3 regions of the Kitasatospora sp. NPDC048298 genome follow, and region 2 is predicted to be linked to each of the others. Evidence: riboswitches for the same ligand, from Rfam matches in the RefSeq annotation. Region 2 holds a riboswitch; each other region holds the start of a gene.

Region 1 (10,255 bases), on a different contig from region 2:
CATGATGGCGCTCGGGGCGATCCGGGCGGTGCGCCAGCGCGGGCTGTCGGTGCCGCAGGACGTGTCGGTGGTCGGGTTCGACGACTCGCCGCTGATCGCCTTCACGGAGCCGCCGCTGACCACGATCCGCCAGCCGGTCGAGGCGATGGCCACGGCGGCGGTGGACGCGCTGCTGGAGGAGGTCGGCGGAAACGCCGCCCAGCGGGGCGAGTTCATGTTCCAGCCGGAGCTGGTGATGCGCGGGTCCACGGGGGCCTGCGCGCGCTGAATCCCGGCGGCCGCGGCCGACGCGCGGGCCCCGGAGGGCGGTTGCCCTCCGGGGCCCTTCGGCGTGCGCGCGGCCGGTCGTGGCGGCCGTCGGGTGGTCAGCCCTCCTGGGTGGTCGGCCGGTCGGCGGTCAGACGGTGCCCGTCGGCCGCGTCGCCGGTCCGGGTCTCGGTGCGGCGGCCGCGGGCCAGGTAGTCGCGCAGGACCAGTTCGACGGCGTCCTGGGGGTTCTTGGTGCCGGAGAGCATCATCACGTCGATCGCGAGGTTCGCGTCGAGGGTGACGGTGACCTGGGCCATGTGGACTCCTCCTCGGGTGTCCTCGGGTGCAGAGCAGCAGCATGCCCGTTGGAGCGGGGATCCACCACGGGGATACGGCCGGAGGTACGCCGGAACCCCCGGGGGGAGCGACCAGACTCTCCCCGGGGGCGTGGGTGGTCAGCGTTCGGGCGACAGCTGACAGATGATGAAATCTGTTACCTGTTACCTGTTACCTGTTACCTGTCAGCTGAAGCCCGTCGGCTGTCCGACTGCGCGCCGTACTCAGACCCGGCCGGCGAAGTCCGGGGCCCAGTTGGCGATGCTCTGCTCGCGGACGCCCGAGCTCGGGTTGGCGGCCTCGACGTACTTGCCGTTGCCGACGTAGATCGCGACGTGGTAGACGCCGGAGTCCTTGCCGTTGTTGGACCAGAACAGCAGGTCGCCCGGCTGGAGGCTGTCCAGCGAGACGTGGGTGCTGGCGGCGGCCTGGTCCGCGGCGACGCGCGGGACGGAGACGCCCGCAGCGCGCAGCGCGGCCTGGGTCAGGCCGGAGCAGTCCCAGCCGCCGTTGCCGGTGCCGCCGTAGACGTACGCCTGACCGACCTTCGACTCGGCGAAGGCGACCGCGGCGGCCATGCTGCCGGTGGCGGCCGGAGCCTGGGTCTGGGCCTGCGGCGCGGGCTTGGTGGCCGGCTTGGCGGCCGGGGCCGGGGTCTGCGCGGTCGGCTGGGCGTTCACGGCACCGCCGTTCGCGGACTGGCCGGACTTCTGGGAGCGGTCCGACCCGGTGGAGTCCGAGCCGTTCGCACCGCCGAAGGACAGCTGCTGGCCCGGGTAGATGGTGTCCGGGCCCTCGGTCAGGGTGCCGCGGTTGAGCTCGTACAGCCGCTGCCAGCCGCCCTGCACGTTGTGCTGGTCGGCGATCGAGGACAGCCAGTCGCCCTCGACCACGGTGTAGTCGCCGTCCTGGGCCTGCTGCTGACGCTTCTGGACCCAGTCGCCGCGGTTGCCGGAGGCGATGGAGCCCGCGGTGGCCTGCGCGCCGTCCTGGGCGGGCGCGGCGGGCTTCGTGGCGGGGGCCTGGGGCTTCGCGGCCGGAGCGGCCGGCTTGGCGCTCTGGACGGGCGCGGCGGGCTTGGAAGCGGTCGAGCCCGTGGTCGAGCCCGCCGAGGTGTCGACGGCGGCCGGGGTGCCGCCCTTGGTCAGGCCGGCCTTGACGGAGCAGACGGGCCAGGCACCCGGGCCCTGCGAGGCGAGGACCTTCTCGGCGATCGCGATCTGCTGGTCCTTGGTGGCCAGGTCGGCGCGCGCCGCGTAGGCGGTGCCGCCGAAGGCGGACCAGGTGCTGGAGGTGAACTGGAGGCCGCCGTAGAAGCCGTTGCCGGTGTTGATGCTCCAGTTGCCGCCGCTCTCGCACTGGGCGACCTTGTCCCAGGTGGCGACGGAGGCGGCCGAGGCGGTGCCCGAGGTGAGGCAGGGGACGGTGAGGCCGACGCCCGCGACGCCGAGGGCGGCGATCACGCGGCGGGTGCGGCTGGGCAGGCTGGTGCCGTTGGTGGGCAGCATGAAGACGGAGTCCTCTCCCACGCCTGCGAGGTGAGCTGTCGGATTCGGGCTGGAGTTGCCCGGCCGCGCTGGTGGGCGCGGCTTCACCCCTAGCCCTGGACCGTTCCGGAGACCGGTCCGGGGCGACTTACCTGTGGGTCCCCCGCTCCTGCCGTGGTGCGTTTTCGCGCTGCCAGGACATCCGACGGCAGGACTCGGCGTCGCGGATGAACCGGGTTCGTGTGGTCACGAACGGGGAGCACGTTAATCAGACTCAAGTTCAAACTGCAAACCACTGTGATGTGCATCACGGTTTAGTGGGAACTGCCAAAATTGCTGCCACCCATGATCGCAAATGATCGTTTTCGGGCAATGTCGTTGCTGAAGTCGACAACTGGCTCCACCTCAGGGCTGACGTGACGGCGCGTCGAGTCGCGGAGTCGGCGCACCCTGACGGTGGGGGAGTGGTCGCGATTCGAATGCCTGGCCCCGCGCTCCCTATTCCCTTTCAAATACCGCCAGAACGGACATTCCGCGCCATTGTCGTCCGCATCCCGGCGGGAGGGTGGCACGGGAGGGGCGACCCGGGAGTGACGACGCTCGGGCGGTGGGAGTGGGAGGGGTAAAGCGAAGGGCCCGGAACGCAAGCCGTTCCGGGCCCTTCCGAGCGCGCTGAGCGGCGCGCGGAGTCGACTACTGCCCGGCGGGCGCCTCGGCGGCCGCGTGGGCGCCGCGAGCACCCTCCACGACGCCCTCGGCCTCGGCGGCGGCCGCCGCCTCCGCCTCGGCCCGCGCCAGGTCCTCCGGGGACGGCGTGGGCAGCGCGGCCAGGTACGTGGAGGCGATCAGCTGGCCGACCGACGGGTACGACCCCAGCGGCGCGGCCGACGGGCAGCCGGTCTCCTCGGCGGCGGTGGCGAGCAGCTCGGAGTCCGCCTCCGGGCCGATCACCAGCGGGGCCAGCGCCGGGCGCTGCGAGCCGGTCTCCCTGAGGTGGTTGACGGCCGCGGCCACCGAGCCGGGCACGTCGAGCGCGGCGGCGACGACCGGCACGGCCAGTCGGGCGGCCAGCAGCACGCCGGTGATGCCGGCCGCCGCGGCGGCGTCCTCGCCGCCGACGGTGGTCAGCACCACGCCGTCCGCGGCGGTCGCGATGGCGAACAGCCGGGCGCGGTCGGCCCGGGCCAGCCCGGCCTCGGACAGCCGGACGTGCACGGCCTCGGCCAGCAGCGGGTGCGGGCCCAGCGGGTCGGTGACGGGCGCGCCGTACTCGGCGGCGAGCGCGTGAAGCTCGGTCAGGAAGGTGTGCGGGCCGGGCACCAGCGGCACCAGGACGGGCATCGGCAGCCCGGCCTCGGCGGCCAGGGTCAGCAGCTCGGCCACGGTGCGGTCCTCGCCGTCCGCGCCCTCGGTGCCGTCACCCGGGAGGTAGCCGACCGCGGTCTGGACGCCGTTCTGCTCGGTGCGGACGATCGAGAGCAGCTCCTCGACGACCGAGCGGGACTCGGGCCCGGCGGTCGCGGGCACGGCGAGCACCAGGGCCGGGGCGCCGGCCGGGATCTCGGGGCGCTCGGGACGACGGTGGCGCCCCCGCGCACGGGAGCCTGGAGTGCGGACGGGCAGTGGCGCGCCCGGGATGGCTGCGGTGCTCATGCCGGAGATCGTAGGACATCTGCCCGTCAGGCTTGCAGTCGGCTGCCGTGCGGGATTCACGTGAGCGCCGTGCGGACCCGGTGCGTCCTCGGCGTCGGTCCGGGCGCTTTGCCTACAATCCGGACATTCTTCGCCCAATCCCCGCATGGTCGCCCGTGATTGTCTCGACGTGATCCGAGGGGCGGGCGTTGCACCCGGGGCGCGTGAGATGTCTCACAGCATGAGGGTGGTTTGACTGAGGGTCACGGGCATGCGACTCCCGGCATTCGAAGATCAACATTCGGCGGGGAGGTGCTCACGGCCGGTTATCGCAAACTCGGCGATTCCATCGGCTATGTCCGTTTACGTACCGTCAGGAGAAGGGTCCGTGAAGAGTTCGCGCCTGCGGATAAAAGGCCTCGTGCACCTGCAATGTCTCGTGCTGATGCACGTGCACTGCAGCTATCATCGCGTCAAGTGAGGCGTTGTGCCGGACCGGTACGGGGCCGGTCCGTTCGTTTCGGCGGTGCCGGGGGCGCCGCGCTGGACGACAACTCCGGAGCTCTTCGGGAGACTTCTATGCACGACTCGCAGGACACGCACGGTTCGTACGACACCTACAACGGGATGGCCGCCGCCGATCTCCAGGGGGTGGTCTGGCAAAAGAGCCTGCACAGCAACTCCCAGGGCAACTGCGTCGAGTTCGCGGCCCTGCCGGGCGGCGACGTGGCGATGCGCAACTCGCGCTTCCCGGACGGACCGGCCCTCATCTACACCCGGGCCGAGATCGCCGCCCTGCTGCTGGGGGCGAAGGACGGGGAGTTCGACCACCTGGCGGTCTGACCGGCCGCCGTGCTCCACCATCGGGGGGCCGTCGTGGGTGCCGACACCACGACGGCCTTTGTCTTTTCCTTGCTCCGGACGACCCCTTCTCCGGGCGACCCCTTCTTCGGACGACCTCCGCTACGGAGGCCTCGTCCGGCGGCGTCCCAAGGAGCCGTGCGGCCGTCCCGCCGCCCTGGGCCGCTCGCGGGCCGACGGCACCGGAAGGTCTCGGCGGGGCCTGGTGGAAGGGCCCGGAGTGTGGTCCTCCCGGGGCTTCCCGCGACCGGCCACACGCCGTCAGGCGCAGGGTCCGTCCCGGGTGCACGGGTCCGTCCCGCCTGCGCGGCCCGTCCTAGGCCGAGCGCCGATGCCGTCCGCCGACCTCGACGGGCCCGTCGAGCGGTGAGCGGCCGCCGAGCCCGGGGTGTCCGTCCAGCGGGCAGCCGCCGACCGTCTCCGCCTCGAACATCGCCCAGACCACCTTGCCGCTGCCCAGCGGGTGCCAGCCCCAGGAGCGGCTGAACGACTCCACCAGGTGCAGCCCGCGGCCCGACTCGGCGACGAAGTCGGCCTCCCGGGCGACCGGGCCGATGCTGCTCGGATCGCTCACCGCGCAGACCACCTGGGGTGCGCGGTGCACGAGGCTTATTCGGATCGGGAGCCGGCCGTCCGCGGTCGGCTGTATGGGAAAGTCGTACTCGCCCTGGGCGCCGCCCGACGGGTCGGGCCGTGCGCCGATCGCATGCCGGAGCGCGTTGGTCACGAGTTCCGAGGCCACCAGCGCGACGTCGTCGAACAGCTCCGTCAGGCCCCAGCGCTGGAGCGTGGTCCGAGCGAAGTCGCGCGCGGTTCTGACGGCTTCGAAGCGAGGAGCGAGCGTGCAGGTGACCACAAGGGGGTCAACCGCCAAGGCCGTACCGGTGCTCATGAAGAGCTCCTCCCATAAGGGGGCGGACACGGCTGGACCCGCCGGGGTCATGCCGGTCACCTCCGACTCGCTCGGCCGCTCGGCCGCCCCCTCGACCAGGCGCGCGCGCACTCGAACGCCCGATGACGCGGGGGACGCCGTCGGGTCGGTGCACGGAGTCGCGCGTGGGGTCGACGCGGAGCCCGCGGGATTGCCAGGGATGTGCAGGTGCACGTGCACCATGGTGGTGTGCGCTCACTGCAGATGCAAGAGTCGATTCACGTGCAGTCGCACTATTGGCATATGCAAGCGCCGAATGCACGTGCATCCTGGTGTGTGGAGCGTAGAACTGATAGGAACATCCGTCAGTATCGGCACCGTGAGCGCTCAACTGATGGCAGACTGTGCGCTGTTTGCCCTAGGTGGAGGTTTCGACCGCATGACCACAGTTCAGCCGGGCGGCGGCTCGATGGTCCGCCGGATCCTCCTCGGCTCGCAGCTGCGCCGCCTGCGCGAGGCGCGCGGCATCACCCGCGAGGACGCGGGCTACGCGATCCGGGCCTCCGAGTCCAAGATCAGCCGCATGGAACTCGGCCGCGTCAGCTTCAAGGAGCGTGACGTCGCCGACCTGCTCAGCCTGTACGGCGTGGACGACGGCATCGAGCGGGAAGCCCTGCTCGGCCTCGTCCGCGAGGCCAACAAGTCCGGCTGGTGGCACAGCTTCAACGACGTGCTGCCGGGCTGGTTCCAGACCTACGTCGGCCTGGAGGAGGCCGCCCAGCTGATCCGCACCTACGAGGTGCAGTTCATCCCCGGGCTGCTCCAGTCCGAGGAGTACGCACGGGCGGTTTTCGGCCAGAGTCGGCCGGTCATCAGCGAGGAGGAGGTCGAACGGCGGGTCAGCCTCCGGCTGCGCCGCCAGAAGCTGCTGGCCGAGGGCGCCAGCCCGCGCCTGTGGGCGGTCATCGACGAGGCCGCGCTGCGCCGGCCGGTCGGCGGGCCCAAGGTGATGCGCGGTCAGGTGCAGTACCTGATCGACGTCGCCGAGCAGGCCAACGTGGTGATCCAGGTCATGCCGTTCCGGTTCGGCGCGCACGCGGGTGAGTCCGGGGCGTTCACGATCCTGCGCTTCCCGGAGCAGGACCTCGCGGACGTGGTCTACCTGGAGCAGCTCACCAGTGCGCTCTACCTGGACAAGCGCGACGACGTCGACGCCTACATCCAGGTCATGGAACGGCTCTGCGTGGACAGTCTCACGCCGGAGCGCACGATCGACCTGCTCGCCTCGATCCTGAAGGAACGCTGAGCCGCTGCCGTCCGGGGCCTGTGAACCGCCTCTCTCACGAGGCCCCCCGGCAGTCGGTCGCCAGGCCGTCCACCCGCGGTCAGCCGCGGGCCGGCGGCCGTTCGCGTTCCGGCGGCGACGGCTGCGGCGGGCGGCCCAGCTCCCAGGGCAGGTCGTAGCGGCGGAAGAGGTCGGCCCGGATCGGTGCCAGCGGGATCTCGGCGCCCGGCAGCAGCACCCCGATGCAACCGCCCATCAGCGCGCTGCGCAGCACCGCGTGCTCGGCGACCGGGTCGGGTGCGCCCCAGTCCCGCAGCAGCCCCTGGAGGATCGCGCCGAGCTGTTGCTGCTCAGGGTCCTGGACGAAGGCGCCGGTGTCCGGGTCGAGGATCAGTGCCAGGTGGGAGCGCATCACCCGGGGGTGGTCCAGTGCCAGTCCGAGTACGGCGTCGATCGCCCGGGCCAGCCGGGCGTCGGGGGAGGCGTCGGGGGCCAGTTCCGCCAGCGCGCCGGCCAGCGCCTGGTGCATCATCCGGTGCGTCGCGGACTGCATCAGCAGCCGTTTTCCGTCGAAGTAGTAGGAGGGCAGCCCGCGGGCGAGCCCGGCCCGCTCGGCGATGTCGGTCAGCGTGGTGCCCGCGTAGCCGCGCTGGTCGACCAGCTCGACGGTGGCCCGCATGATGCGGCGGCGGGAGCGCTGCCGCATCTCCTCATTGACCGAATCCCCGCGAGGTGCCATCGTGTCTGCTCCGAACGTTCATTGGTTTCGAGCCAATATACTTGCGGAGCCGAAAGCCGCACCGAGGAACCGTGCCCCGAGGGGCGTGGTCCGGGCGGCCGCCACGAAGACGGCCGGCTCCACCGACACGGGGGTTTGGTGGAGCCGGCTCCATGGCCCCGCGGCCCGGATGCCGACCGCGCGGGGCCGGGGGGTCAGTGCCCGGTCAGGACTTCGGTCCGGGTCTCGGTCGACCCGACCGGTGCGCTCACGGGGTCAGGCGCGGTCACGGGGTTCGGCTCGGTCACGGGAGCCGACGCGCGGCGCCGGTCGACCACGGCGCCCACCGCCGCGACCGCCAGGCCGAGGAGTGCGACCGCCGTGACGAACAGCAGCGCCGGCCGGTAGCCGTCCAGCTGGGCCTGCGGACTGTCGCCGCCCGCGCTGCCGGCCGTGATCATCGCCGTCGCTCCGGCCAGCACCACCGCGGTGCCGACCTGGATGGCGGTGTTCACCAGGCCCGAGGCCAGGCCCTGCTCCTCGTCGGCCACGCCGGCGGTGGCGGCGATGTTCACCGAGGGGAAGGCGAACGCGAAGCCCACGCCGAGCAGCAGCATCGAGGGCAGCACCAGGACCGGGTACGAGCTGTGCTCGTCCAGCCGCAGGAACAGCGCGAACGCGGCGACCAGCGAGAACACGCCGATCGGCAGCAGCCGCCCGGTGCCGAAGCGGTCCACGATCGGGCCCATGAAGGGGGCCGAGAGCGCGATGATGGCCCCCGCGGGGAGCAGCCCGAGGGCCATCTCCAGGGCCGACCAGCCGAGCAGGTGCTGGAGGTAGAGGGTGACCACGAACTGGAACCCGCCGTACGCGCCGGTCATCGCGAAGGCGACCACGTTGGCCCGGGCGACCGAGCCGTTGCGGAAGATGCCGAGCCGGACCAGCGGGTGCGCGGTGCGGCTCTCCACCCGGAGGAAGGCGGCGGCCAGCGCGGCGACGACGAGCAGCGAGCCGAGGGTGCGCGGGCTCAGCCAGCCGGCGCCCTGGGCCTCGGTGACGGTGAAGACCAGCAGCAGAACGGTCGCGGTGCCGGTGATCGCGCCCAGCGCGTCGTAGCCGCCCTTGGCGCGCTCCTCGACCGGCCGGGGGAGCAGCCGGACGGCGAAGAGCAGGGCGAGCAGCGCGACCGGGACGGGCATCAGGAAGGTCCAGCGCCAGCCGACCGAGGTGAGCAGGCCGCTGAGCACCAGTCCGAGCGAGAAGCCGCTGGCGCCGCAGGTGGTGTAAATCGACAGCGCGCGGTTGCGGGCCGGGCCCTCCGCGAAGGTCGTGGTGATGATCGACAGGCCGGCCGGGGCGGTGAAGGCGGCGCTGACGCCCTTGAGGAAGCGGGCCGCGATCAGCAGGCCGCCGTCGTCGACCAGGCCGCCGACCAGTGAGGCGGCGGCGAACACGCCCAGGGCCACCAGGAACACCCGGCGGCGGCCGAGCAGGTCGGCGGCGCGGCCGCCGAGCAGCAGCAGGCCGCCGTAGCCGAGTACGTAGCCGGAGACCACCCACTGCAGGGCGGAGGTGGACAGGTGCAGGTCGGCGCCGATGGACGGCAGGGCGACGCCCACCATGGAGACGTCCAGGGCGTCCAGGAACATGGCGGCGCAGAGCACGATCAGGGTGCCCCAGAGGCGGGGAGTCCAGTGCGGCCCGCTGGTTGACGGGGCGTCGGGTGACGTGACGGTCGCGGTGGTCATGGGGAGGACAGTACATGCACATGCATTGAATGCAAGAGCATTAAATGTAGCTGCAACAATTGCCTGTGCATGCTAAGGTGGCGGGGTGGCTGAACTCGACTCCCCGGCGGAGGCCGGTCTCGTCGCGCAGTGGCGCGAGCTGCTGGCCCGGCAGGCCGCCGCGGCCTGCGCGCTCGACCGCGAGCTGGGCGACCGGTACGGGCTGGGCATGAGCGAGTTCGAGGTGCTGGAGCGCCTCGTCGAGGAGTGCGGCGGCGGCAGGCCCGCGGTGCGGGTGAGCGAGCTCGCCCACACCGTCCACCTGAGTCAGAGCGCGCTCTCCCGGCTGATCGCCCGCCTGGAGAAGGCCGGGCTGGTCACCAGGGCGATGTGCGAACGCGACCGGCGAGGTGTCCTGCTCACCCTCACGGAGGCCGGCCGGGAGCGCTACGAGCAGGCCAGGCCGCTCCACCGCCAGGTGCTGGAGGAGACCCTCGGCGACGGGCGCGGTCCGTCCTGCTTGCCATCCTCCACCGACTGACTGTTCGTCAGAGATGCTTCGCTGGGGCGGAGTCGGCCCCGCGGCGACGCTCGGCGACTCAGAGCAGTGAGTGAAGCCCCGGCGCCGCGGCCAGCAGGAGGACCACGGCGGGCGCGGCGAGTGCCGCCAGGGTGAGCCGCAGCCGGTGCGGGACGGAGAGTCGCGGACGGCCCGCGAGCAGCCGGTCCACCCGCTTCGGGGACTGCGCCAGGCCGGGCGGGCAGGAGCCGAACACTCCACGGTCCAGGTTGAGTTCGGCCAGCGCGAGGGCGGTGGTGTGCCGGCCGTGCCGACGGGCGGCCCGGTCGTCGGCGGCCAGCTCGACCAGCTCCGCGACCTGGTCCCGGAACGCCCTGAACACGCCGACCCCGGGGAAACCGGAGGCGAGCGCCTGGGCGAACTGCTGGAGCCAGTGGTGTCGCGCCCGGACGTGGCCCCGCTCATGGCTCAGCACCGCCGCCAGCTCCCGGTCGGTCAGCTGCTGGAGGGCCCCGGTGGTGACCACCAGCCGGGAGTCCGGCCCGGGCAGCGACCACGCCTCCGGGCGG
Region 2 (10,255 bases):
TGCGCGACTGGGCGCCGCGGACGACGTCCTCCAGGGAGACGGGTTCCGGCCAGTGCCGGCCGGCCCGGGCGCCGCACAGCACGGCCAGGGTCTGGGCCAGCCGGGCCTGTTGGGCGGCCGCGTGGTCGGCCTTGAGCAGGCCCTCCAGCAGCGCCGGGTCGTCGTGGGTGCGCTCCATCTCGTCCAGCAGCGCCTGCTGGTCGTGGGCCATCACCAGGATCCGGCGGGCGACGCTGAGGAAGGCCCGCTGGGTGGAGGCGGTGTGCTCCTGCTCCTGCTGGACGGCGGCGAGGTCGGCGCCGCGGCGGGAGAGCTCGGCGGCCAGCTGTTCCTGGGCGGCGGCGAGTTCGCCGTGCAGCCGGTCGGCGCGGCCGCGCTGGGTGACGGACACGGCGCGGTACCGCGCGGCGGCCACGAGGGCGAGGACGGCGAGTACGCCGGTTGCCGTTACGGACCACTGAGTCATCGTCACGCGGCGAATTCTAGGGTGATGATCCTACGAAGGTGTGAACGGATCTCGCCAAGTGACCGGATCTCGTCAATATCGAGTCAATTCGGCGGCAATCGGCACTCGTTCGACCCCGATCCCACCGCCTGACGAGGGGGCCGACCGGCCTGACCGGCACCGGCGGGCAGCGTCGGAATCGAGCCGGGTGGCCGGATCGCGTTCCACGATGTGTGGGGTCTGTGCGCACGGTGTTCGGAAGGGGCGCGTCCGGGTGCGGAACACCGGCGCCGGGCCGCGCCGGCGCCGGTCCGCTACGCGGGCCAGGCGCGCAGGCCGGTGGTGAGGGTGGCGATGAGGCGGTCCTGGGTGGTGGTGAGGTCCTCGGCGAGCTGGAAGGCGCCGGCGGTGGTGAGCGAGGCGAAGCCGTGGGCGAGGGAGCGGACGGTGCGGGCGGCGTGGATCGCCTCGGAGCCGTCGAGGCCGTACTCCCGCAGGACGGCGACGATCACTCCGACCAGCCGGGCGGCCGCGCGGGCCAGGTCGTCGTCCGGCTGCGGGGCCTGGGGGAGGGCGTTGTAGCGGTGCGGGTGCTCGGTGGCGTACGCGTGGTAGGCGCGCAGCACGGCGGCGACGGCGTCGTCCCCGCTGCGTCCGACGGCCGCCTCGGCCAGCCGGTCGGCCAGTTCCCCGGTGACCCGGACGGCGATCAGCCGCCGCAGTTCGGCGAGGCCGCCGCTGACGTGCTTGTACAGCGAGGGGGTGGCGACCCCGGCCCGGGCGGCGACGGAGGCCAGGGTGAGGGCCTCGGCGCCCTGCTCGTCGATGAGGGCGAGGGCGTGGTCGACGACCTGGTCGGGGGTCAGTCCTACGCGGGGCATGGGCTCGGGCTCTCCGTACGGGTCGAAGTCGGGTGACGTCGGGCGCTGCCGGACGCTGCCGGGCGGGTGCCGGTGACGTCGGCGGGTCGGGCAGGGTCGGACGGGATCGGGCAGGGCTGGGCGGCGTTCAGCCGAGCTCGGCGAGGAACGGCAGCAGGGCGTCCGCGGTGGCCGCCGGGTTGTCGGCCATCGGGTAGTGCCCGGACCCCTCGATCATCGCCTTCCGCCCGCCGAGCGCGGCGGCCTGCCGGTCGGCGACGAGCTCCGGCTTCGGGAAGTCGGGGTCCTTGTCGCCCATGACCACCAGCGCCGGGCACCGCACCGCGGCCGTCCAGCCGACCGGCGCCGAGTCGCCGTGGACGTACCCGCGGGTGGCGGTCTTCCGTCCCGGGGTGCGCAGCGCGGCGACCAGCCCGTCCACGTACGCGTCGAAGTCGGCGGGCGTGGCGCCGGGGAAGGCCATCCGGCGCAGGTAGAAGCCCCAGGAGGCCGGCCAGTGGACGAGGGCGGTGCCCATCAGGGCCATGACGCCGCGCATCAGGGCGCCCGGCGGCGGGCTCTCGACGAAGGCGTCGATCAGGACGATCCCGGCGACCCGCTCGGGCGCGTCCCCGGCGGCCTTCACGACCGTCGCCCCGGTGTACGAGTTGCCGGCGAGGACGGCGCGCTCGATGCCGAGGTGGTCGAGCAGTGCGAGGACGTCGTCGGCGATGGCGGCCGGGCCGTAGTCGTCCCAGCTGATCGAGGATTCGCCGAAGCCCCGCAGGTCCATGGTGACGACCCGGTGGCCGGCGGCGACCAGCAGCGGGCGCAGGTGCCGGTACGCGGCCCGGCTGTCGAGCATGCCCGGGAGCAGGACGACGGGGGTGCCGTCGCCCTGCCGGGTGTCGTCGAAGGCGATCCGGCCGCCGGGAACGGTCAGGTACTGGGTGCTCGGGGTGATGGTGCCGTTCACGGGGTCCTCCTCGGGCCGCGGGTGCGGGGCATCGGCGGTACTGCCGATAGCCACAAAGCTAAGGCTAATAGCCTTAGCCGTCAAGCGGTCGGCGGGCCGGGGGAAACGGGCCGAGGGAAGGGGGCACGGTCGGACGGGTGCGGTCAGACCCCTTCCACCTTGAACGGGTCGTGCTCGCTGAGCAGCTTCTCCAGTCGGGCCTGGTCCACCCGGGTGACCATCTCGCTGGACTCCTGCCGGTCCCGGACCACCTTCGCCAGCGTGAACGCGGAGGTGACGGTGTAGAGGAGGCCGATCCCGAGGAAGGCCCGGGTCCACCCGCCGACCGGCAGGTAGGCGATCCCGGCGGCGAGGGCGATGCCCGACAGGGCGAAGGAGAGGATGGCCTGGATGTGGTACGCGGCCGTGGTGCGGGTCTGCATCGGTGCGCTCATGGCGTCAGGATGCGGCCGCCCGGCAGGGCCGCACATGAGTAGGGGTACTCAGATGGGGCCGTGCGTGGGGGGCCGTTCGTTGACGTCCGTTCACCTGCCATCGGGCGGCCCGAAACGGATGGCTTGGAATCAGAGCCTCCTAGGATTAACGTTTGATAACGCAGCGCGGTTGTCAACGCCGTACCCAGACGGCACCGTGCGCCGTCGCCTAATCCCGCCGACCCGCCCCCGGGCAGGTCAGGGAGCCGGGGAACCACGTTCCTTGGGGTGAATCGGCGGGGCTCCGGCCCGGCCGTAGGAGACCTTCCTGCTCCGAACCCGTCAGCTAACCCGGTAGGCGCGAAGGAAGGAAAGGAGCGCGCCTCCGTGGCGTCGACGCACACCCCGGCACACCCGGCCGGCCCCGCAGCCGGTACCCAGCTCCTCGACCACCCCGGCCCGGACGGCCCCGAGGCCTTCGGCCCGGAGGCGTTCGCCGCGGAGGCCGACACCAACCGCCACCGGATGCCGCGTCAGACCCGCGGGGCCTCCCCGCTGCTCGGCGTCACCGCCGTCGCCGCCACGCTGGGCGCCACCGGCTTCGCCTCGGCGACCCCGGCCGCAGCCCCCGCCGTCGAGGTCCCGGACGAGACCCCGGTCGCCCTCGCCGCCGACCCCGGCCTCGCGCTCGCCGCCCGCATCCAGCACCAGGCCGACAGCCAGCGCACCGCCGCCGAGGAGACCGCCCGGCTGCAGGCCGCCCAGGAGGCGGAGGCCAAGGCCGCCGCCAAGGAGGCGGAGGCCAAGCGCGCCGCCGAGGAGGCCGAGCGGGCCAAGGCCGCCGCCCTCACCCTCCCGGTGGACGACTACCGGCTCTCCGCCCACTACGGCCAGAGCGCCCGCTACTGGGCGAACCTGCACACCGGCCTGGACTTCGCCGCCGACACCGGCACCCCCGTCCACGCGCTCGGCCAGGGCACCATCACCTCGGCCGGCTGGGCCGGCTCGTACGGCTACCGGATCGTCGAGACCCTGCCCGACGGCACCGAGATCTGGTACTGCCACCTCTCCTCGATCACCAAGGGCTCCGGCAACGTCGCCGCCGGCCAGCAGATCGGCAAGGTCGGCGCGACCGGCAACGTCACCGGCCCCCACCTGCACATGGAGGTCCGCCCCGGTGGCGGCGCCCCGGTCGACCCGGAGCCCTGGCTCCAGCAGCGCGGCCTCAACCCCTGACACACGCGCACCGACGCACCCGCGGGAGGCCCCCGGGCCGGGGGCCTCCCGCGCCGCGTCTCACTCCTCGACGGGCAGCTGCGCCAGGTACGCGTCGATCTCCTCCGGGCCCGGCTCCGGCGCCAGCTCCGGGAACTCCGTCACCAGCAGCCGCGGCAGCCCCGGCACCGTCCAGTCGCCGAACAGGTCGAGCGCCGCGTCCACCGCCGCCTCCTCGAACCTCCCGAAGTCCCCGGTCAGCTCGTCCGGCATCGGCCGTCCCAGCGCGGTCAGCTGCGCCAGGTTGCGGTAGCTGCGCCGCATCAGGCCCTGCTCCAGCAGCCGACGCGCGCCGTCCGTGGCCATGCCCACCGAGAGCACCCGGGCCGGGCCCCAGCCCCGCTCGTCCGGCTCGTCCAGCCAGCCGGCCGACGCCAGCGCCTCGAACGCCGCCAGCCGCTCCTCCTCGGTGAACTCCCCGAAGCCGGCCAGCCACTCCCGCACCGCCTCCGGGTCCGTGACGTCCGCCCCGTGCGCGTGCAGCAGCAGCGCGTACAGCCGGGGCCAGGTCACCAGGTCGGCGCGGCGCAGCAGCCCGGTCGCGACCTCGCCCTGCCACTCGGCCTCCTCGTGCAGCCGCTCCTGGCGCTTGGCGTTCAGCCGGCGGGCCGCCCGCTGGTGGTCGACCAGCAGCCGGACGGCGTCGCCGTAGGCGAGCGGGTCCTCCTCGGGCGCGGGTTGGACGTACAGGTGGAGCCGCTCGTGGAGCAGGTGCTCCACCGCGTCGGAGGTCAGTTCGGGCCAGCCGTCGTGCATCCTGCCCTCGCCCAGCTCCAGCAGCGCCAGCACCGCGCGCAGCGGCCCCTCGGCCACCGGCGCGCGGCCCTGCTCGGCCGCCCAGGCGAGCAGGTCGGCGGCCTTGGTGCGCGGGGCGAGCCGCAGGTCTTCGTCGTTCATAGTCCGAACGGTAGCCGCCGGGCGGGGATAGGGTCGGCAGCCATGGTCCCCGTACGACTCACCGGCCCGCGACTGGCCGTCCGCGAGTACCACCACACCGAGGGCGACGTGGACGCGCTGCACGCGCTGTTCGGCGACCCGGAGGTCACCCGGTACCTGCCCTTCGGGCCGAGCGACCGGGAGGACTGCGCCGACCAGGTCGAGCTCTACCTGGAGGAGGCGATGGCCGAGGAGCGGGACACCTACCGGCTCGCCGTCACCAGGCTCGCCGACGCCGAGGAGCCGGACGACGCGATGCCGATCGGGCAGGCCTCGCTCACCCTCGAAGGGCACCGCGCCGGCTGGCTCGGGTGCGTGCTGGCCCGCGAGTCCTGGGGCCGCGGCTACGCGGGCGAGATCACCGACCTGCTCTGCGGCCTCGCCTTCGGTCTCCTGGACCTGCACCGGTTGGCCGCCCGGGTCGCGGTGGACAACGCGGCCTCCGTCAAGGTGCTCACCGGGCTGGGGTTCCGGCGGGAGGGGCGGTTGCGGCACGACGGGTTCAAGGACGGCGTCTGGTCCGACTCGTACGTCTACTCGCTGCTCGCCGACGAGTGGCCGGGCCCGGCCGTCCGGGCGGAGGGGGGTTAACCCCACCCCGGATCCGCCGGGCCTCCGGATCCCCGCCGGCCGGCGCGTCCACCAGACTGGACCTCGTCAGCGGGACGAACGACCGACAGTACGAGGGGCCGGGGGCCGGGAGCATGAGCAGCAGCCGCAGCATGGAGGACCGGGAGTGGGACGTCCTGGGCGGTCACGGTGACGACCAGCGCCCCGCCCGGGCCCGCCGGACCGCGCGGCGGCCGGCGCTGTGGCGGGCGCCGTTCTCCGCCTACTACTACCGCGAGGTCGGCTTCGCGCTCAGCGGCCTGCCGGTGGCGATCGCCGGGTTCGCCTCCTCGATCATCCTGTTCTGCCTCGGCCTCGGCACCTTCATCACCGTCATCGGCCTGCCCGTGCTGGGCGCCCTGACCGGCCTCGCCCGCGGCTTCGGCCGGCTGGAGCGGGCCCGGGTGCGCGGCATGCTGGCCCTGGACGTCCCCGGCCCGGAGCCGGTGCGCCAGGTCCGCCCGGGCGGCTGGGGCGCCGTCACCGCGCGGCTGGCGGACGGGGCCGGCTGGAAGGCCGTGCTGTACCAGGTGGTGATGTTCCCCTGGGCGCTGTTCAGCTTCGTGGTGACGCTGGTGTTCCTGGTGCTCGGCTGGGTCCTGACGCTCTACCCGCTGTACCACTGGGTCTTCCCGACCTACACCCCCTGGAACGGGTACCGGGTGTTCGACTTCACCGACGACGAGGGCATCCGGCACGTGTACGACGTCCAGGCGCCGTGGCAGATCGCCGGACTCGCGGTCCTCGGACTGGTGCTGGTCTTCCTCACCACCCAGCTGGTCCGCGGCCTGACCAACGTCAACCGGGCCGCCGCCCAGGGCCTGCTCGGCCGCTGACCGCCCGTTCTCCCACTTCGGCCCCACCTGCATCCGGACCGTACTCCGGATGCGGGCGGGGCCGCCGCGTGTTCGGATGGCCGGGTGGCCGCCGGCATCCCCCTCGTCCCCCCGGACGTCCTGGTCACCTCCCGTCCGCTGGACGAGTACTGCGCCCTGTTCGGCCTCACCCGGGCCCGGCTCGCCGCCCTGCCCGGGCCGCTGCTGGACTGCCCCGGCGGCGCGGCCGGCCTGGCCGCCGAGGCGCGCGAGCTGGGCTGCCGGGTGATCGCCGTCGACCCGGCGTACGCGCTGCCGCTGCCGGTGGTCGCGGACCGCGCCCTGGCGGCCCGGGCGGCGATGGCCGCCGCGATGGCCGCCCGCCCGCACCTCTACCCCTCGCCCCGCCCGTACCGGTCCGAGCGCTACCTGCGCAGCTGGGACCGCGCCCGCCGGCTGTTCGCCGCCGACTCGGCCGCCCACCCGCAGCGGTACGTGGCCGCCGAGCTGCCCCGGCTGCCCTTCGCGGACGGTGCCTTCGCTCTCACCCTGAGCGGATACCTGCTCTTCGCCTATCCCGAACGCTTCGGCCTGGAGCGGCAGCTGGCCGCGCTGGTGGAGCTGGTCCGGGTCACCGCCGTGGACGGCGAGGTCCGGGTCCAGCCACTGTGCGACGGGTACGGCCACCGCTGCGGCCACCTCGACCCGCTGCGGTACGCGCTCGGCGAGCACCGGATAGCCAGCGAGGTCCGCCGGCTGCCCGGCGCGGTGGACGGCCGCACCCATCGAGTCCTGGTGCTGCGGGCAGCCGACCGTCGTCGCCGGGCCGCGCTCCCCGTGAGCATGTAATAGTCAGTGTGGGGGTGCGCTCCTATACTCACCGGCATGAACGAGACCATGATCCGGCGCGCCGACGAGACCGACGCCGACCTGCTCACCGACCTGGTCCAGGCGTCCTCCGCCTACCACGGCCAGTACGCCCCGATGCTTGAGGGCTACCGGGTGACGCCCGAGTACATCGCCCGTCACGAGGTGTTCCTCGCAACCGATGAGGCCACCGGGCAGCTGCTCGGCTTCTACGGCCTGATCCGCGAACCGGCCGAACTGGACCTGATGTTCGTCGCCGACGAGGCCCAGGGGCGCGGCACCGGCCGCGAGTTGATCGCGCACATGCTGGAGCTGGCCCGCAGCGCCGGCATCGCCGAGGTGCGGGTCGTCTCCAACCCGCCCGCCGAGCAGTTCTACCTGCGGGTGGGCGCCGAACGCGTCGGCACCTTCCCGGCCGCCGGGCGGATCACCTGGGACCGCCCCGAACTGCGCTTCACCGTCCGGGTCGGTTAGGCGTACACGGGTGAGGGCGGGGCGCTGTTCCGCCTGAGTGCGTCTCTGGCCTGGGCGGCATGGCGGTGGACGGCGGCCGGGGGGAGCGTGCCGGGGCGGGGCGGCGGGGGTGCCGGGGTGCCTCGGCAGGCGCGGCAGAGGCCGCCGAGGAGGGCTTGGGGACGGCAGGGGGTGCGGCAGGCCGTGCACTCGGGGATGCGGGTGAGCTGTTGGGGCGGGTGGGGGCGTTCCGGAGGGAGCTTGTCGAGGAGGCGGCGGCGGGTGAAGGCAGCCGGGCTGTGGACGTCGGGCGGGAGGCCGTTGGTGAGGGCGACGGTGAAGAGAGCGGGCGTGGCGCCCCGGGCGAACCACTCGGCGGCGAGCGGTTCGAGGGCGGTGCAGTCGGCGGCGGAGAGGGCGAGACGGGGGTCGGCGAGGCCGAGGCCGGCGAGGGCGGCGTAGGCGGCCGAGGGGAGGGGCGTGTGGTTGCGGACGGCCGTTCGCTCGTCCGGGGGATCGGGGTCGGCGGGCGTTGACGTGCCGCCCGTGTCGCCGCTGCCGCCGGTGGCGAGGAAGCGGTTCCACCAGGCGTCGGAGCGGGGCGTGCGGGAGAAGTAGGTGTGGAACACCCAGCGGCAGTCCTTGGAGCTGAGGCGCTCGCGGACGCGGCGCAGGTGACCTGCGGTGGAGAGCCTGTTGAGGGCCGTGCGGCAGGCTGCCTGCCCGTAGTGGGGCTGGAGGACGGCGAGGGACTTGATGTCCATGGCGGCGCCGTCGGGGAGGTGGTCGATGAGCGAGGCGAGGTAGGCCTCGCGGACCGGGAGGTGGGCGAAGTCGCTCGCGGAGCGGGGGAGTTGCTCCGGCGCGGACTGCTTGCCGTACCCGGGGACGGCCATGGCGGTAGAGTTGTGGGCAGCCACAGGATCGATTCCTTAGAGTCCGTCGATCGTGCCGGTCAGACCCCCGTTCGGTGCTGCTAACACCGGCGGGGGTTGTTTCGTTGCTGCGCACGCTACATGGCCGAACTGCCCGTGGAAAAGTCGTGACGATAAGTCATATCTGCTGCTCGCAGGGGTGGTTGGAAGGTGGTTTACCCCACCGTTCCATTGAGGGTCACTCGGCCCGTGCGGCTTGAGCTTCGGCGGCGAACGAGACGAAGGCGGACCAGGCCTCGGGGGAGAAGGCGAGGGTCGGGCCGGCCTTGTCCTTGGAGTCGCGGACGTGGATGGTGGAAGGGCAGGCGGCGACCTCGACGCAGTCGCCGCCTTGCGAGTCGCTGTAGCTGGACTTCACCCAGGCGACAGCGACTTCGACGCAGTTGCCGCCCCCGGTCCCGCTGTAGCTGGACTTCACCCAGGTCAGGTTGGTGCTCATAGCTCCTCCGCCAACTTGCTGATGAAACGAGCTGACTCCTCAGGGCTGAGAGCCTGCCGCTGAATCATTGCATGGCGCTGCCACAGTCCATTGACCTTCTCCGGCTCGGAGTAGAGGAGGCCCATGGCCTGACCTTCCTCGTAGGCGAGGCGCTCGTGCTGGGGGGTCTCCAGCAGGACGAATGCGCCGTTGACTCCCGGGTGGAGTGCGGCGCCGGGCACGACCTGGATGTCGATGTGCCGGGGCTTGCCGACCTCAAGGAGGTGCTCCAGTTGCTTCTTGTGCTCGGCGCTGGTGCCGATCCGGCGCAGAAGGGCGAACTCGTCGATGAGGAAGTTGAACGACTTGATCTGGTTGCCGAGGATCTCCTGGCGGGCCAATCGGGCAACGAGCCGCGCCTCCAGGGTTTCGTCGTCCAGCGGCGGCCAGTGCACGTTCAGCAGGGAGCGGACAGTGGGCTCGGACTGAAGCAGACCGGGGATGAGCTGACTTTCGTAAGAGCTCAAGACGGCAGCCTCGCGCTCGTGCTCCATGAAGTCCTGCGAGTAGGGCAGAAACTTCTCCGGGACCATGAATGCGGCTGCCGCGACCAGCATCCCGTTCGCGTCACACAACTCATCAGCAGCTTGGAGCAGTTGAAGTGTCGGCTTTCGCCGCCCCGCTTCCATCGACCGCACGCTCTCGATGTCGTAGTGGGAGGCCCCGGCCAACTGTTCCCGTGTCACGCCCGCCCGTTGGCGAGAACGCTTGACCTGATCGCCGCCGTACTTCCAAGCCATCGGGTACTGCTTCGGCGTGCTCACGGCTCCGCGCCCCCTCCTGCCCTGGTCGCAGGGCGGTCAAGCTCTCGCTGCAACTGCGCTGTTGCTCCCGAGGCTATGCCTGCCTGTCGGCGCTTGATGAGTGAAATGGCCGAACTCAGCCCTTCAGAGTGAAGCGGACCGTCCGCATCTCCCTAGGAGTTGCCCCCGGCGTCCGGCTGCACCGGCACTCCCGCCGCCGGCTGCTCCGGCAGGACGGCCGCCGCCGGGAGCCGGGAGAGGATCTTCTCCGCCAGCCAGCTGCGGTCCGACCCGTACGGAATGCCCCGCGGGTCGACCAGCTGCCGCGCCACCGCGTCCCGCAGCCGCTGTGCCCCGTCGGCGGGCAGCCGGTACAGCAGCCCCCGGGCGGCCAGCAGCGCGTGGTACTGCTCGAAGTCGGAGCGCGGGTGCTCGATCGCGTCCAGCACG
Region 3 (10,255 bases), on a different contig from region 2:
CGGGCGCGAAGTTGATCCTGCTGACCACCACCCACCGGGTGGCTCCCGGGCTGCTGGCGTGGCCGGCGTGGGAGGCGTTGCGGTCGGCGGGGCGGGTGTTGGTGGGGGACGAGGGGCATCCGCAGGTGGCGGCGGTGCGGCAGGCCGGGGTGGGCGTGGAGGTCGTGCCGGCCGGGTCGGCGCCCGCGTTGGCGCGGCTGCTGACCGGGCAGCCGGCCGGGGGCGGGCCGACGGTGTGGCTGGGCGGCCCGGACGGGGACCCGGGGCTGACCGACGCGTTGGCGCGGCTCGCGGTGGAGCGGGCCGGCGAGGTGCCCGAGATCGAGGTGCTGCCCGGCTCGTACGACCTGCCGGGGTCGCGGCTGCTGGACCTGGTGACGGTGATGGACCGGCTGCGCTCCCCGGGCGGTTGCCCCTGGGACGCCGAGCAGACGCACGAGACCCTGGTGAAGTACCTGGTCGAGGAGGCGTACGAGCTGGTCGAGGCGATCGAGGACGGGGAGCGGCAGACGCTGCGCGAGGAGCTGGGCGACGTCCTGTTCCAGGTGTTCTTCCACTCCCGGATCGCCGAGGAGCACCCGACCGACCCGTTCACCGTCGACGACGTGGCCGGGGACATCGTCGAGAAGCTGATGTACCGGCACCCGCACGTGTTCGGGAACGTCGAGGTCGAGGGCGCCACCGAGGCGGAGGCGAACTGGGAGCAGCTGAAGGCGGCGGAGAAGGCGGACCGCGAGTCGGTGCTGGACGGCGTGCCGTCCGGGCTGCCCGCGCTGGCGTACGCGGCGAAGCTGGTGTCCCGGGTGCGCCGGTCCGGGTTCACCGGGATGCCGGACGAGCCGTACGAGCTGCCCGCCGAGCTGACCGCCGACTCGGCGGGCCGGCTGCTGCTCGCGGTGGTGCAGCGGGCCCATGACGCGGGGGTGGACGTGGACGCGGCGCTGCGGTCGGCCGCGCGCGGTTACCGGGACGGGGTGCGCGCGGCGGAGGGTCTCGAGCCGGACGGGGAGTAGGAGCTCAGGCCGCCGTGGCGGTGTGCTCCGGGCGCCGCTGCGGCGGGACGAGTTCGCCGATGGCCTCGCCGACGAGGAGGACGAGTTCGGCGAGCCGCTCCAGGTCGAGGTGGTCGGGCAGGTCGGCCAGCGAGATGATCCGCTCGCCGCCCGGGCCGGCGACGGCGAACAGGTCGATCGGCCCGAGGTGCTTCTCGGCGGTGTCGACGAGGGCGGCGACGTCGCTGGGGCGGCGGATGTCGCCGCAGACGCCGACGACGGGGCAGCCCGGCCGGTCGAGTTCGGTGGCGAGGTCCTCGGCGACGCCGACGTACTGGTCGGCGATCAGCATTCCGGCGGCGCCGGCCGCGGAGAACCGGCGGGCGAGGCCCGCGCCCGACCCGCCGTCGAGGACCGCGATGACGACGACTGACCCGCTGACCCGCATGGCCTGCTCCTCCCTGTGGGCGACACCGCACCGGCGCCCACGCGTACTGCGGAGGATCGTAGGCACGTCCTGACCCTCCGCAACAGGGATTACCCCTCAGGTGACCAGGCTCACGCCCGCCCCGCGGCCAAGAGTCGGCCAAGAGCTGTCCACGGACCGTCCACGACCCGTCCACGGACGGTCAACGGCCCGGCCACGGCCTGTCCATGAGCCGGCCGTGAGCCGGCCGTGACCCGGTCATGACCCCGCCGCGGAGCGCCGCCCGACGGGCGCGGCCCGCCGGAGGGCGGGTGCGCCGGTCGCACCGGATACGGTCGGTCCATGCCAGCTCAGCCCGACCCCGCCCGGCCCGCCGCCGCGTCCTCCGATGCCCCCGCCCCGCAGCTGTTCACCTGGGAGTTCGCCTCCGACCCGTACCCCGCCTACGCCTGGCTGCGCGAGCACGCCCCGGTGCACCGCACCACCCTGCCGAGCGGGGTGGAGGCCTGGCTGGTGACCAGGTACGCCGACGCCCGGCAGGCGCTCGCGGACAGCCGGCTGTCGAAGAACCCGGCGCACCACAGCGAGCAGGCGCACCGCACCGGCCGGGTGGGCATCCCGGGGGAGCGGCAGGCGGACCTGATGACCCACCTGCTGAACATCGACCCGCCGGACCACACCCGGCTGCGCCGCCTGGTGTCGAAGGCGTTCACGCCGCGCCGGGTGGCCGAGTTCGAGCCGCGGGTGCAGCAGCTCACCGACCGGCTGATCGACGGCTTCGCGCAGCGCGGCTCGGCGGACCTGATCCACGAGTTCGCCTTCCCGCTCCCCATCTACGCGATCTGCGACATGCTCGGGGTGCCGGCCGAGGACCAGGACGACTTCCGCGACTGGGCCGGGATGATGCTGCGACACACGAAGCCGGGGCAAGGCGGCGGCCAGCGCGGCGGCGTGGGGCGGGCGGTGAAGCGGATGCGGGCGTACCTGCTGGAGCTGATCCACCGCAAGCGCGCGGACCTCGGGGACGACCTGATCTCCGGTCTGATCCGGGCCAGTGACCACGGTGAGCACCTGACGGAGAACGAGGCCGCGGCGATGGCCTTCATCCTCCTGTTCGCGGGCTTCGAGACGACCGTGAACCTGATCGGCAACGGCACGTACGCGCTGCTGCGCAACCCGGAGCAGCGCCGGCTGCTGCAGGAGTCGGTGGCGCGCGGGGAGAGCGCGCTGCTGGAGACCGGGATCGAGGAACTCCTGCGCTACGACGGGCCGGTGGAGCTGGCGACCTGGCGGTTCGCGACCCGTCCGCTGACCATCGGCGGGGTGGACATCCCGGTCGGCGACCCGGTGCTGGTGGTGCTGGCCGCGGCGGACCGCGACCCGGCCCGGTTCGCCGCCGAGAACACCCTGGACCTGGCCCGTGCGGACAATCCCCACCTGGGCTTCGGGCACGGCATCCACTACTGCATCGGCGCTCCGCTCGCCCGGTTGGAGGGGCGTGCGGCGCTGGCCTCGCTGCTTTCCCGGCTGCCCGATCTGCGGCTCGCGGAAAGCCCGGACGCCCTGCGCTGGCGCGGTGGCCTGATCATGCGTGGGCTGCGCGAACTACCGGTGGAATTCAGTCCGGAGGGCCGCTCTCCGCATACCCCTCCGTACACCCCTTCGCAGGCCTCTCAAACGCCTCCGACCTGCTGAGATCACGCTGACTGGACGTCGCCGATCGCCCGCCGACGGGGGTGTGAACACCCATCAATCCGGACATAACACCGCCGTTGGTAGGCGATCGAACACGGGCCGTAATTGTCGTGTGATGTCGACGATATGAGCTTGTGATTGTCCTGATGATCTGTCTACTCTCCCTGGAGTTCGCAGCTGCGGACCTCGTGCGCGGAACGCCGAATCCTGCCCGCCGCGCCCGGGAAACCGACCAGACCCTGGGCAGGGGCGGGGGAACCAGGTTTGTTGCCGTCTCCCACGGCTTGGGGTGAAGCCGCCCGAGCGGAATCGTTTCCGCGCACGGCGGCCGGGCCACCTCCCGGTCCGAACCCGACAGCTCACCTCGCAGGCGTGCGGAGAGGGACCTCTTCATGCTGTTCGTTGGAACTGGCCGTCACCGTCGTCGCACCCAGGCCGAGAAGGCCATCGCCGTCGCCGGTGTGGCCGGCGTCGGACTCGCGATGCCGCTCCTCACCGCCACCGGCGCCTCCGCCGCCCCGGCCTCCACCTGGGACGCCGTCGCCCAGTGCGAGAGCGGCGGCAACTGGGGCATCAACACCGGCAACGGCTTCTACGGCGGCCTCCAGTTCACCTCCAGCACCTGGAAGGCGTACGGCGGCACCGCCTACGCGTCGCAGGCCAACCAGGCCAGCAAGGCCCAGCAGATCTCGGTCGCCGAGAAGGTGCTGGCCTCGCAGGGGCCGGGCGCCTGGCCGGTCTGCTCCCAGAAGGCGGGTCTGGCCAAGGGCGGCGCCGCGGCCGTGGTCGACACCTCCTCGGACGCCAAGCCGCAGTCCGCCCCCAAGCAGCAGACCCCGAAGCCCGCCGCCAAGCCGGCCGAGAAGCCGGCCGCGCAGCAGCCCGCCGCCCAGAAGCCGGTCCAGAAGCCCGCCGCGCAGCCGGTCCAGCAGGCCGCCCCGCAGCAGCAGGCGCAGCCGCAGACCCCGGGCTTCTCCGGCAAGGCCGGCTGGGACGCCGACGCCAAGGTGTTCTGGTACCAGAACAACGGCGCCTGGTACTGGACCAGCCACCAGAGCGTCTACCAGCAGTACGCCGGCCAGGCCGCCGCCCAGCCGCAGTACGCTCTGCTCGCCGCCCAGCAGGCCCCGCAGGCCGCCGGCCACGACTACACCGTCCGCGCCGGGGACACCCTGTCGACCATCGCCGCCGCCCAGGGCGTGTCCGGCGGCTGGCACGCGCTGTACGACCAGAACCACGCCACCGTCGGCGGCGACCCGAACCTGATCATGCCCGGCCAGGTGCTGCACCTCGGCTGAGCCGTCGCACCGGCCGTCACCTGACGCCGTCGTCACCCCGGCCGTCACCCGACGCCGTCGTCACCCCCGTCGTGACCCGACGCCGGTGTCGCTCCGCCCGCCGTCCGAAGGGGACCGGTCCTACCGGTCCCCTTCGTCCGCATTCGCCCGCTCCGGTGGGACAAGCTGGGACAAGCAGGTGAACTACCGGTGGGTAGTGGGGCCACACGCTGAGACGGGACCGAGGCGGACGTGGCCCCGGGAGCCCGGGCGGTTAGGCTCTGGTCGTAACGACTCCGCAATCGTCCTGCTGACAGCACCCACCGTCAGACCGGACCCTGCTTCCGCAAGGAGATGCCTCGTGCCGTCCATCGATGTCGTCGTAGCCCGTGAGATCCTCGACTCGCGCGGCAACCCCACGGTCGAGGTCGAGGTCGGCCTCGACGACGGCAGCACGGGTCGTGCCGCCGTCCCGTCGGGTGCCTCCACCGGTGCCTTCGAGGCGCTGGAGCTGCGCGACGGCGACAAGAACCGCTACTTCGGCAAGGGCGTCGAGAAGGCCGTCCTGGCCGTCATCGAGCAGATCGGCCCGGAGCTGGTCGGCTACGACGCCACCGAGCAGCGCCTGATCGACCAGGCCATGCTGGACCTGGACGCCACCCCGGACAAGTCCTCGCTCGGCGCCAACGCCATCCTGGGCGTCTCGCTGGCCGTCGCGCACGCCGCCTCCGAGGCCAGCGACCTGCCGCTGTTCCGCTACCTGGGCGGCCCGAACGCGCACGTCCTGCCCGTCCCGATGATGAACATCCTCAACGGTGGGTCGCACGCCGACTCCAACGTCGACATCCAGGAGTTCATGATCGCCCCGATCGGCGCGGAGTCCTTCTCCGAGGCCGTCCGCTGGGGCGTCGAGGTCTACCACACGCTCAAGGGCGTGCTGAAGGAGCGCGGCCTGTCCACCGGTCTGGGCGACGAGGGCGGCTTCGCCCCGAACCTGGACTCCAACCGCGAGGCCCTGGACCTCATCGTCGAGGCCATCCAGAAGGCCGGCTACGTGCCCGGCCGTGACGTCGCGCTGGCCCTGGACGTCGCCTCCTCCGAGTTCTACGAGGACGGCGCCTACCACTTCGAGGGCAAGGAGCTCACCGCCGCCGAGCTCATCGAGTACTACGCCGAGCTGGTCGCCGCCTACCCGCTGGTCTCCATCGAGGACCCGCTGGACGAGTCGGACTGGGACGGCTGGAAGGCCATGACCGAGAAGCTGGGCGACAAGGTCCAGCTGGTCGGCGACGACCTGTTCGTCACCAACCCGGCCCGCCTGGCCCGCGGCATCGAGACCGGCACCGCCAACGCGCTGCTGGTGAAGGTGAACCAGATCGGTTCGCTGACCGAGACCCTGGACGCCGTCGAGCTGGCCCAGCGCAACGGCTACCGCTGCATGATGTCGCACCGCTCCGGCGAGACCGAGGACGTCACCATCGCCGACCTGGCCGTCGCCACCAACTGCGGCCAGATCAAGACCGGTGCCCCGGCCCGCTCCGAGCGCGTCGCCAAGTACAACCAGCTGCTGCGCATCGAGGAGATCCTCGACGACGCCGCCGAGTACGCCGGCCGCGGCGCCTTCCCGCGCTTCCGCTCCGCCGAGTGACCAGCGGATCGGTACGGCGAGCCCGGGGCTGAGCGCTCCGGGCACGGGGGCCGAGTGCTCCCGGTAGCGCACGCCTGACCGGTGCCCCGCCGTTCACCCCGTAGGGTGGACGGCGGGGCACCGTCGCGACCAGGAGGGGATACGGGAGATGGCTGGCTGGAGGATCCCGGGCTTGGCGGCCCGGCCCCGGTTCACGAGCCGGGCGACCGTCCTCGTCCTGGTGCTCTGCTCCCTGGTGGCGATCCTCGCCTACCCGACGCGGCAGTTCATCTCCCAGCGCGCCGAGATCTCCGCCCAGCGGGCGAAGGCCGACCACGCGCGCCAGCAGGTCGAGCAGCTGCGCCGGGAGCGGGCCCGCTGGCAGGACCCGGAGTACGTCAAGGCGCAGGCCCGCGCCCGGCTGCACTACGCGGTGCCGGGGGAGACCCCGTACATCGCGGTGGACCCGGCCGGCCAGGGTTCCGCCCAGCCCTCCTCGTCCGCGGCCGGTGCGGCGTCCGCCCGGAACGCGGCCCCCGGAAGCGCCACCGGCCAGGCGATGGCCGCCAAACCCTGGTACGCCAGCATCTGGGACTCGGTGGACGCCGCCGACACCGCCGCGGCGGCCCCCGCCACCCCCCTTCCCCTCCCACCGTCCCCCGTTGGAGACACCTCCCCCCATGACCACTGAGAACCACCCCACCGTCTCCGACGCCGACGTCGCGGCCATCGCCGCCCAGCTCGGCCGGGTGCCGCGCGGCCTGCGCGGCGTGGCGCACCGCTGCCCCTGCGGCAACCCCGACGTCGTGGAGACGGCCCCCCGTCTGCCGGACGGCACGCCGTTCCCGACGCTCTACTACCTGACCTGCCCCAAGGCCGCCTCGCTGATCGGCACCCTGGAGGCGGAGGGCGTGATGAAGGACCAGAGCGCCCGGCTCGCCGAGGACCCGGAGCTGGCCGCCGCCTACCAGAAGGCGCACGAGGACTACATCGCCCGGCGTGACGCGATCGAGGTGCTGGAGGGCTTCCCGAGCGCCGGCGGCATGCCGGACCGGGTGAAGTGCCTGCACGTGCTGGTCGGCCACTCGCTGGCGGCCGGCGAGGGCGTCAACCCGCTCGGCGACGAGGCGATCGGCATGCTGGAGGACTGGTGGGCCAAGGGCCCGTGCGTCTCCCCGGCCGAGGTCGAGGCCGCCGGTGAGCGGGTCGCCCGCAACCGCGCCAAGGGGCAGGACCACGACGCGGTGATCGCCGCCAAGCAGCAGCTGACCGCCGAGCGCGCCGCGAAGAAGCGCGCCGCCGAGGAGGCCGCCGCCGGCGACGCCGCGGCGGAGCAGGAGTCCGAGTGAGCACGACCCGCGTCGCCGCGATCGACTGCGGCACCAACTCGATCCGCCTGCTGGTCGCCGACCTCGACCCGGACACCGGGGAGATCACCGACCTCGACCGCCGGATGATCGTCAACCGGCTGGGTCAGGGCGTGGACCAGACCGGCCGGCTGCACCCGGACGCGCTGGCCCGCACCTTCGCGGCCTGCCGGGAGTACCAGGAGATCATCTCCGGCTTCGGCGTCGGCCCCGAGCGGGTCCGCTTCGTCGCCACCAGCGCCTCCCGGGACGCCGAGAACAGCGACGAGTACGTCAAGGGCGTGCGCGACATCCTGGGCGTCGAGCCCGAGGTGGTGAGCGGCGAGGAGGAGGCGCACCTCTCCTTCGTGGGCGCCACCAAGGAGCTGACCGGCGGTCAGTTCCCCGGCCCGTACCTGGTCTTCGACCTCGGCGGCGGTTCCACCGAGTTCGTGCTCGGCACGGACGACGTGCAGGCCGCGCGCTCGGTGAACATCGGCTGCGTGCGGCTCACCGAGCGGTACTTCGGGGATGCCGAGCTGCCCTCCGAGGAGCAGGTCGAGGCGGCCCGGGCGCACGTGCGCGCCGAGCTGGACCGGGCCGAGGAGGTCGTCCCGCTGACCGGCGCGGGCACCCTGGTGGGCCTGGCCGGGACGGTCACCACGGTGTCCGCGATCGCCCAGGGCCTGCCCGGCTACGACTCGGCGGCGATCCACCACTCCCGGATCAGCCGGGAGCGGGTCGCCGGGATCGCCCGGGAGCTGCTGGCCGCCACCCACGCCGAGCGCGCGGCCATCCCGTCGATGCACCCGGGCCGGGTGGACGTGATCGCGGCCGGGGCGCTGGAGCTGCTGGAGATCATGGAGCGCACCGGCGCCGCCGAGGTGGTCGTGAGCGAGCACGACATCCTCGACGGGATCGCCTTCGGTATCGCCTCCTGACCCCGTGCGGGGCCTACCCGTCACGGCCCCGGCACCCCGAAAGGGGGGCCGGGGCCCTGGCGCGCCCGCACGCGGGTGGGAAAGTTCGTGAATTTCTTCACATGGCGATCGGGCCATTCGTCGCACCGGCCCGCCCGCTACGTCCGATATGTGGGACCGAAGGCCCGTCGGGCGGGTGGCCCATGGGATCGCAGGTCAGGCCTCGTTTGAGGTTTGAAAATCGAAATCACGCGCGGGAACCCGGGCGTTGTGCGGATCGTTGCTGCTCAGGCCGGTGGTGCTCCGGCGAACGTTCGCGCGGGGCCGTCCGGGGGTGGGGGCCGCCGCGCCGGACCCGGTTTTGCGGCCGCGCAGTGTAGCACGGGGGGTCCGTCAACTTGTGACCGGGCTCACGAAGGCTGCTCCGGACGGTGCTGGATACTTTCGGATATGAGCACCACGGAGCGTCCTCGCATCCTCATTGTCGGCGGTGGTTACGTCGGCCTGTATGCCGCGATGCGCATCCTCAAGAAGATGCGTTACGGCGAAGCGACCGTCACGGTCGTCGACCCGCGGTCGTACATGACGTACCTGCCCTTCCTCCCCGAGGCGGCCGGCGGCAGTGTCGCGCCGCGCAACCTCATCGCGCCGCTGCGCAGCACCCTCAAGAAGGCGGAGGTGCTGACCGGGTCCGTCACCGGCATCGACCACGCCCGCAAGGTCGCCACGATCCAGCCCGCGGCCGGCGACAGCTACGAGCTGCCGTTCGAGTACCTGGTCGTCGCGACCGGCTCGGTCTCCCGCACCTTCCCGATCCCGGGTCTGGCGGAGAACGGCCTCGGCATGAAGACGGTCGAGGAGGCCATCGGCCTCCGCAACCACGTCATGGCCCAGCTCGACAAGGCCGAGTCCACCACGGACGAGGAGATCCGCCGCAAGGCGCTGACCTTCGTGGTGATCGGTGGCGGCTTCGCCGGTATCGAGACGGTCGCCGAGGTCGAGGACATGGCCCGCGACGCGGCCAAGCTGTACAAGACCGTCAGCCGCGACGACATGCGCTTCGTCGTGGTCGAGGCGGCCAACCGCATCCTCCCCGAGATGGGCCCGGACCTCGGTCTGTGGACCAAGGAGAAGCTCGAGGAGCGCAACATCGAGGTCTACATCGAGACCTCGATGGACTCCTGCGTCGACGGCCACGTCATGCTGAAGAACGGCATGGAGATGGACGCCTCCACCATCGTGTGGACGGCCGGCGTGAAGCCGAACCCGGTGCTGGCCAACTTCGGCCTGCCGCTGGGCCCGCGCGGCCACGTCGACACCGCGCCGACCCTGCAGGTCCAGGGCTTCGACTACGTCTGGTCCGCCGGCGACAACGCCCAGGTGCCGGACCTCGCCGCGGGCGAGGGCGCCTGGTGCCCGCCGAACGCGCAGCACGCCAGCCGCCAGGCCATCGTCCTCGGCGACAACGTGATCTCCGGCATGCGCGGCTTCCCGCAGAAGGAGTACAAGCACAAGAACCTGGGTGCGGTCGCCGGTCTCGGCCTGCACAAGGGCGTGGCGATCCTCTTCGGCAAGTACAAGCTGAAGGGCCGTCCGGCCTGGTGGTTCCACCGCCTGTACCACGGCGCGATGGTGCCGACCTTCAACCGCAAGGTGCGCGTCTTCACCGACTGGACGCTCGCGATGTTCCTCAAGCGCGAGATGGTCGGCCTCGCCCAGATGGAGAAGCCGCAGCTGCCGATCCAGGAGGTCACTCCGCCCACCAAGCCCGTCGAGGCCGCCAAGCCGGCCGCCGACAAGGAACTCGCCAGCAAGTAAGCGACTGAGACCCCGGTGTGGGAGCACCGGGGTATGAGTCGGAGGCCCTCCGCCCGGCAGCGTTGCCGGACCACGACCTCCGTGGTGCTCAGCCGGCCGTGCGACCGGGCGGAGTACAGAAGTAGAAGGTCCCCTGCCGAAACCCTCGGGCAG

Evidence for each region. Region 2 has a riboswitch for cyclic di-AMP ahead of ACGF0D_RS33390 (M23 family metallopeptidase). Riboswitches for the same ligand answer to the same signal wherever they lie in the genome.
Region 1: linked by a shared signal. The riboswitch ahead of ACGF0D_RS12280 (transglycosylase family protein) and the one ahead of ACGF0D_RS33390 (M23 family metallopeptidase) in region 2 are both predicted to bind cyclic di-AMP.
Region 3: linked by a shared signal. The riboswitch ahead of ACGF0D_RS10035 (transglycosylase family protein) and the one ahead of ACGF0D_RS33390 (M23 family metallopeptidase) in region 2 are both predicted to bind cyclic di-AMP.

Annotation. Positions count from the first base shown of each region.
Region 1 is NZ_JBICYZ010000011.1:165,032-175,286, forward strand. It holds gene ACGF0D_RS12270 (LacI family DNA-binding transcriptional regulator) at 1-268, shown strand, start outside; gene ACGF0D_RS12275 (hypothetical protein) at 366-566, opposite strand; gene ACGF0D_RS12280 (transglycosylase family protein) at 810-2,114, opposite strand; cyclic di-AMP (ydaO/yuaA leader) riboswitch at 2,101-2,262, opposite strand; gene ACGF0D_RS12285 (sirohydrochlorin chelatase) at 2,766-3,725, opposite strand; gene ACGF0D_RS12290 (DUF397 domain-containing protein) at 4,284-4,547, shown strand; partial or broken gene ACGF0D_RS12295 (ATP-binding protein) at 4,993-5,457, opposite strand; gene ACGF0D_RS12300 (helix-turn-helix transcriptional regulator) at 5,876-6,742, shown strand; gene ACGF0D_RS12305 (TetR/AcrR family transcriptional regulator) at 6,822-7,427, opposite strand; gene ACGF0D_RS12310 (MFS transporter) at 7,655-9,187, opposite strand; gene ACGF0D_RS12315 (MarR family winged helix-turn-helix transcriptional regulator) at 9,273-9,707, shown strand; gene ACGF0D_RS12320 (M56 family metallopeptidase) at 9,766-10,255, opposite strand, start outside.
Region 2 is NZ_JBICYZ010000061.1:28,401-38,655, forward strand. It holds gene ACGF0D_RS33370 (sensor histidine kinase) at 1-466, opposite strand, end outside; gene ACGF0D_RS33375 (TetR/AcrR family transcriptional regulator) at 760-1,326, opposite strand; gene ACGF0D_RS33380 (alpha/beta fold hydrolase) at 1,454-2,281, opposite strand; gene ACGF0D_RS33385 (YiaA/YiaB family inner membrane protein) at 2,425-2,715, opposite strand; cyclic di-AMP (ydaO/yuaA leader) riboswitch at 2,911-3,069, shown strand; gene ACGF0D_RS33390 (M23 family metallopeptidase) at 3,082-3,930, shown strand; gene ACGF0D_RS33395 (hypothetical protein) at 3,991-4,866, opposite strand; gene ACGF0D_RS33400 (GNAT family N-acetyltransferase) at 4,909-5,496, shown strand; gene ACGF0D_RS33405 (sensor domain-containing protein) at 5,610-6,350, shown strand; gene ACGF0D_RS33410 (hypothetical protein) at 6,435-7,178, shown strand; gene ACGF0D_RS33415 (GNAT family N-acetyltransferase) at 7,215-7,670, shown strand; gene ACGF0D_RS33420 (hypothetical protein) at 7,667-8,569, opposite strand; gene ACGF0D_RS33425 (DUF397 domain-containing protein) at 8,763-9,023, opposite strand; gene ACGF0D_RS33430 (helix-turn-helix domain-containing protein) at 9,020-9,826, opposite strand; gene ACGF0D_RS33435 (hypothetical protein) at 9,979-10,255, opposite strand, start outside.
Region 3 is NZ_JBICYZ010000009.1:2,832-13,086, reverse strand. It holds gene ACGF0D_RS10050 (MazG family protein) at 1-1,013, shown strand, start outside; gene ACGF0D_RS10045 (SDR family NAD(P)-dependent oxidoreductase) at 1,018-1,440, opposite strand; gene ACGF0D_RS10040 (cytochrome P450) at 1,762-3,114, shown strand; cyclic di-AMP (ydaO/yuaA leader) riboswitch at 3,335-3,501, shown strand; gene ACGF0D_RS10035 (transglycosylase family protein) at 3,507-4,412, shown strand; gene eno (phosphopyruvate hydratase) at 4,753-6,039, shown strand; gene ACGF0D_RS10025 (septum formation initiator family protein) at 6,188-6,709, shown strand; partial or broken gene ACGF0D_RS10020 (DUF501 domain-containing protein) at 6,681-7,220, shown strand; gene ACGF0D_RS10015 (exopolyphosphatase) at 7,364-8,305, shown strand; gene ACGF0D_RS10010 (NAD(P)/FAD-dependent oxidoreductase) at 8,735-10,102, shown strand.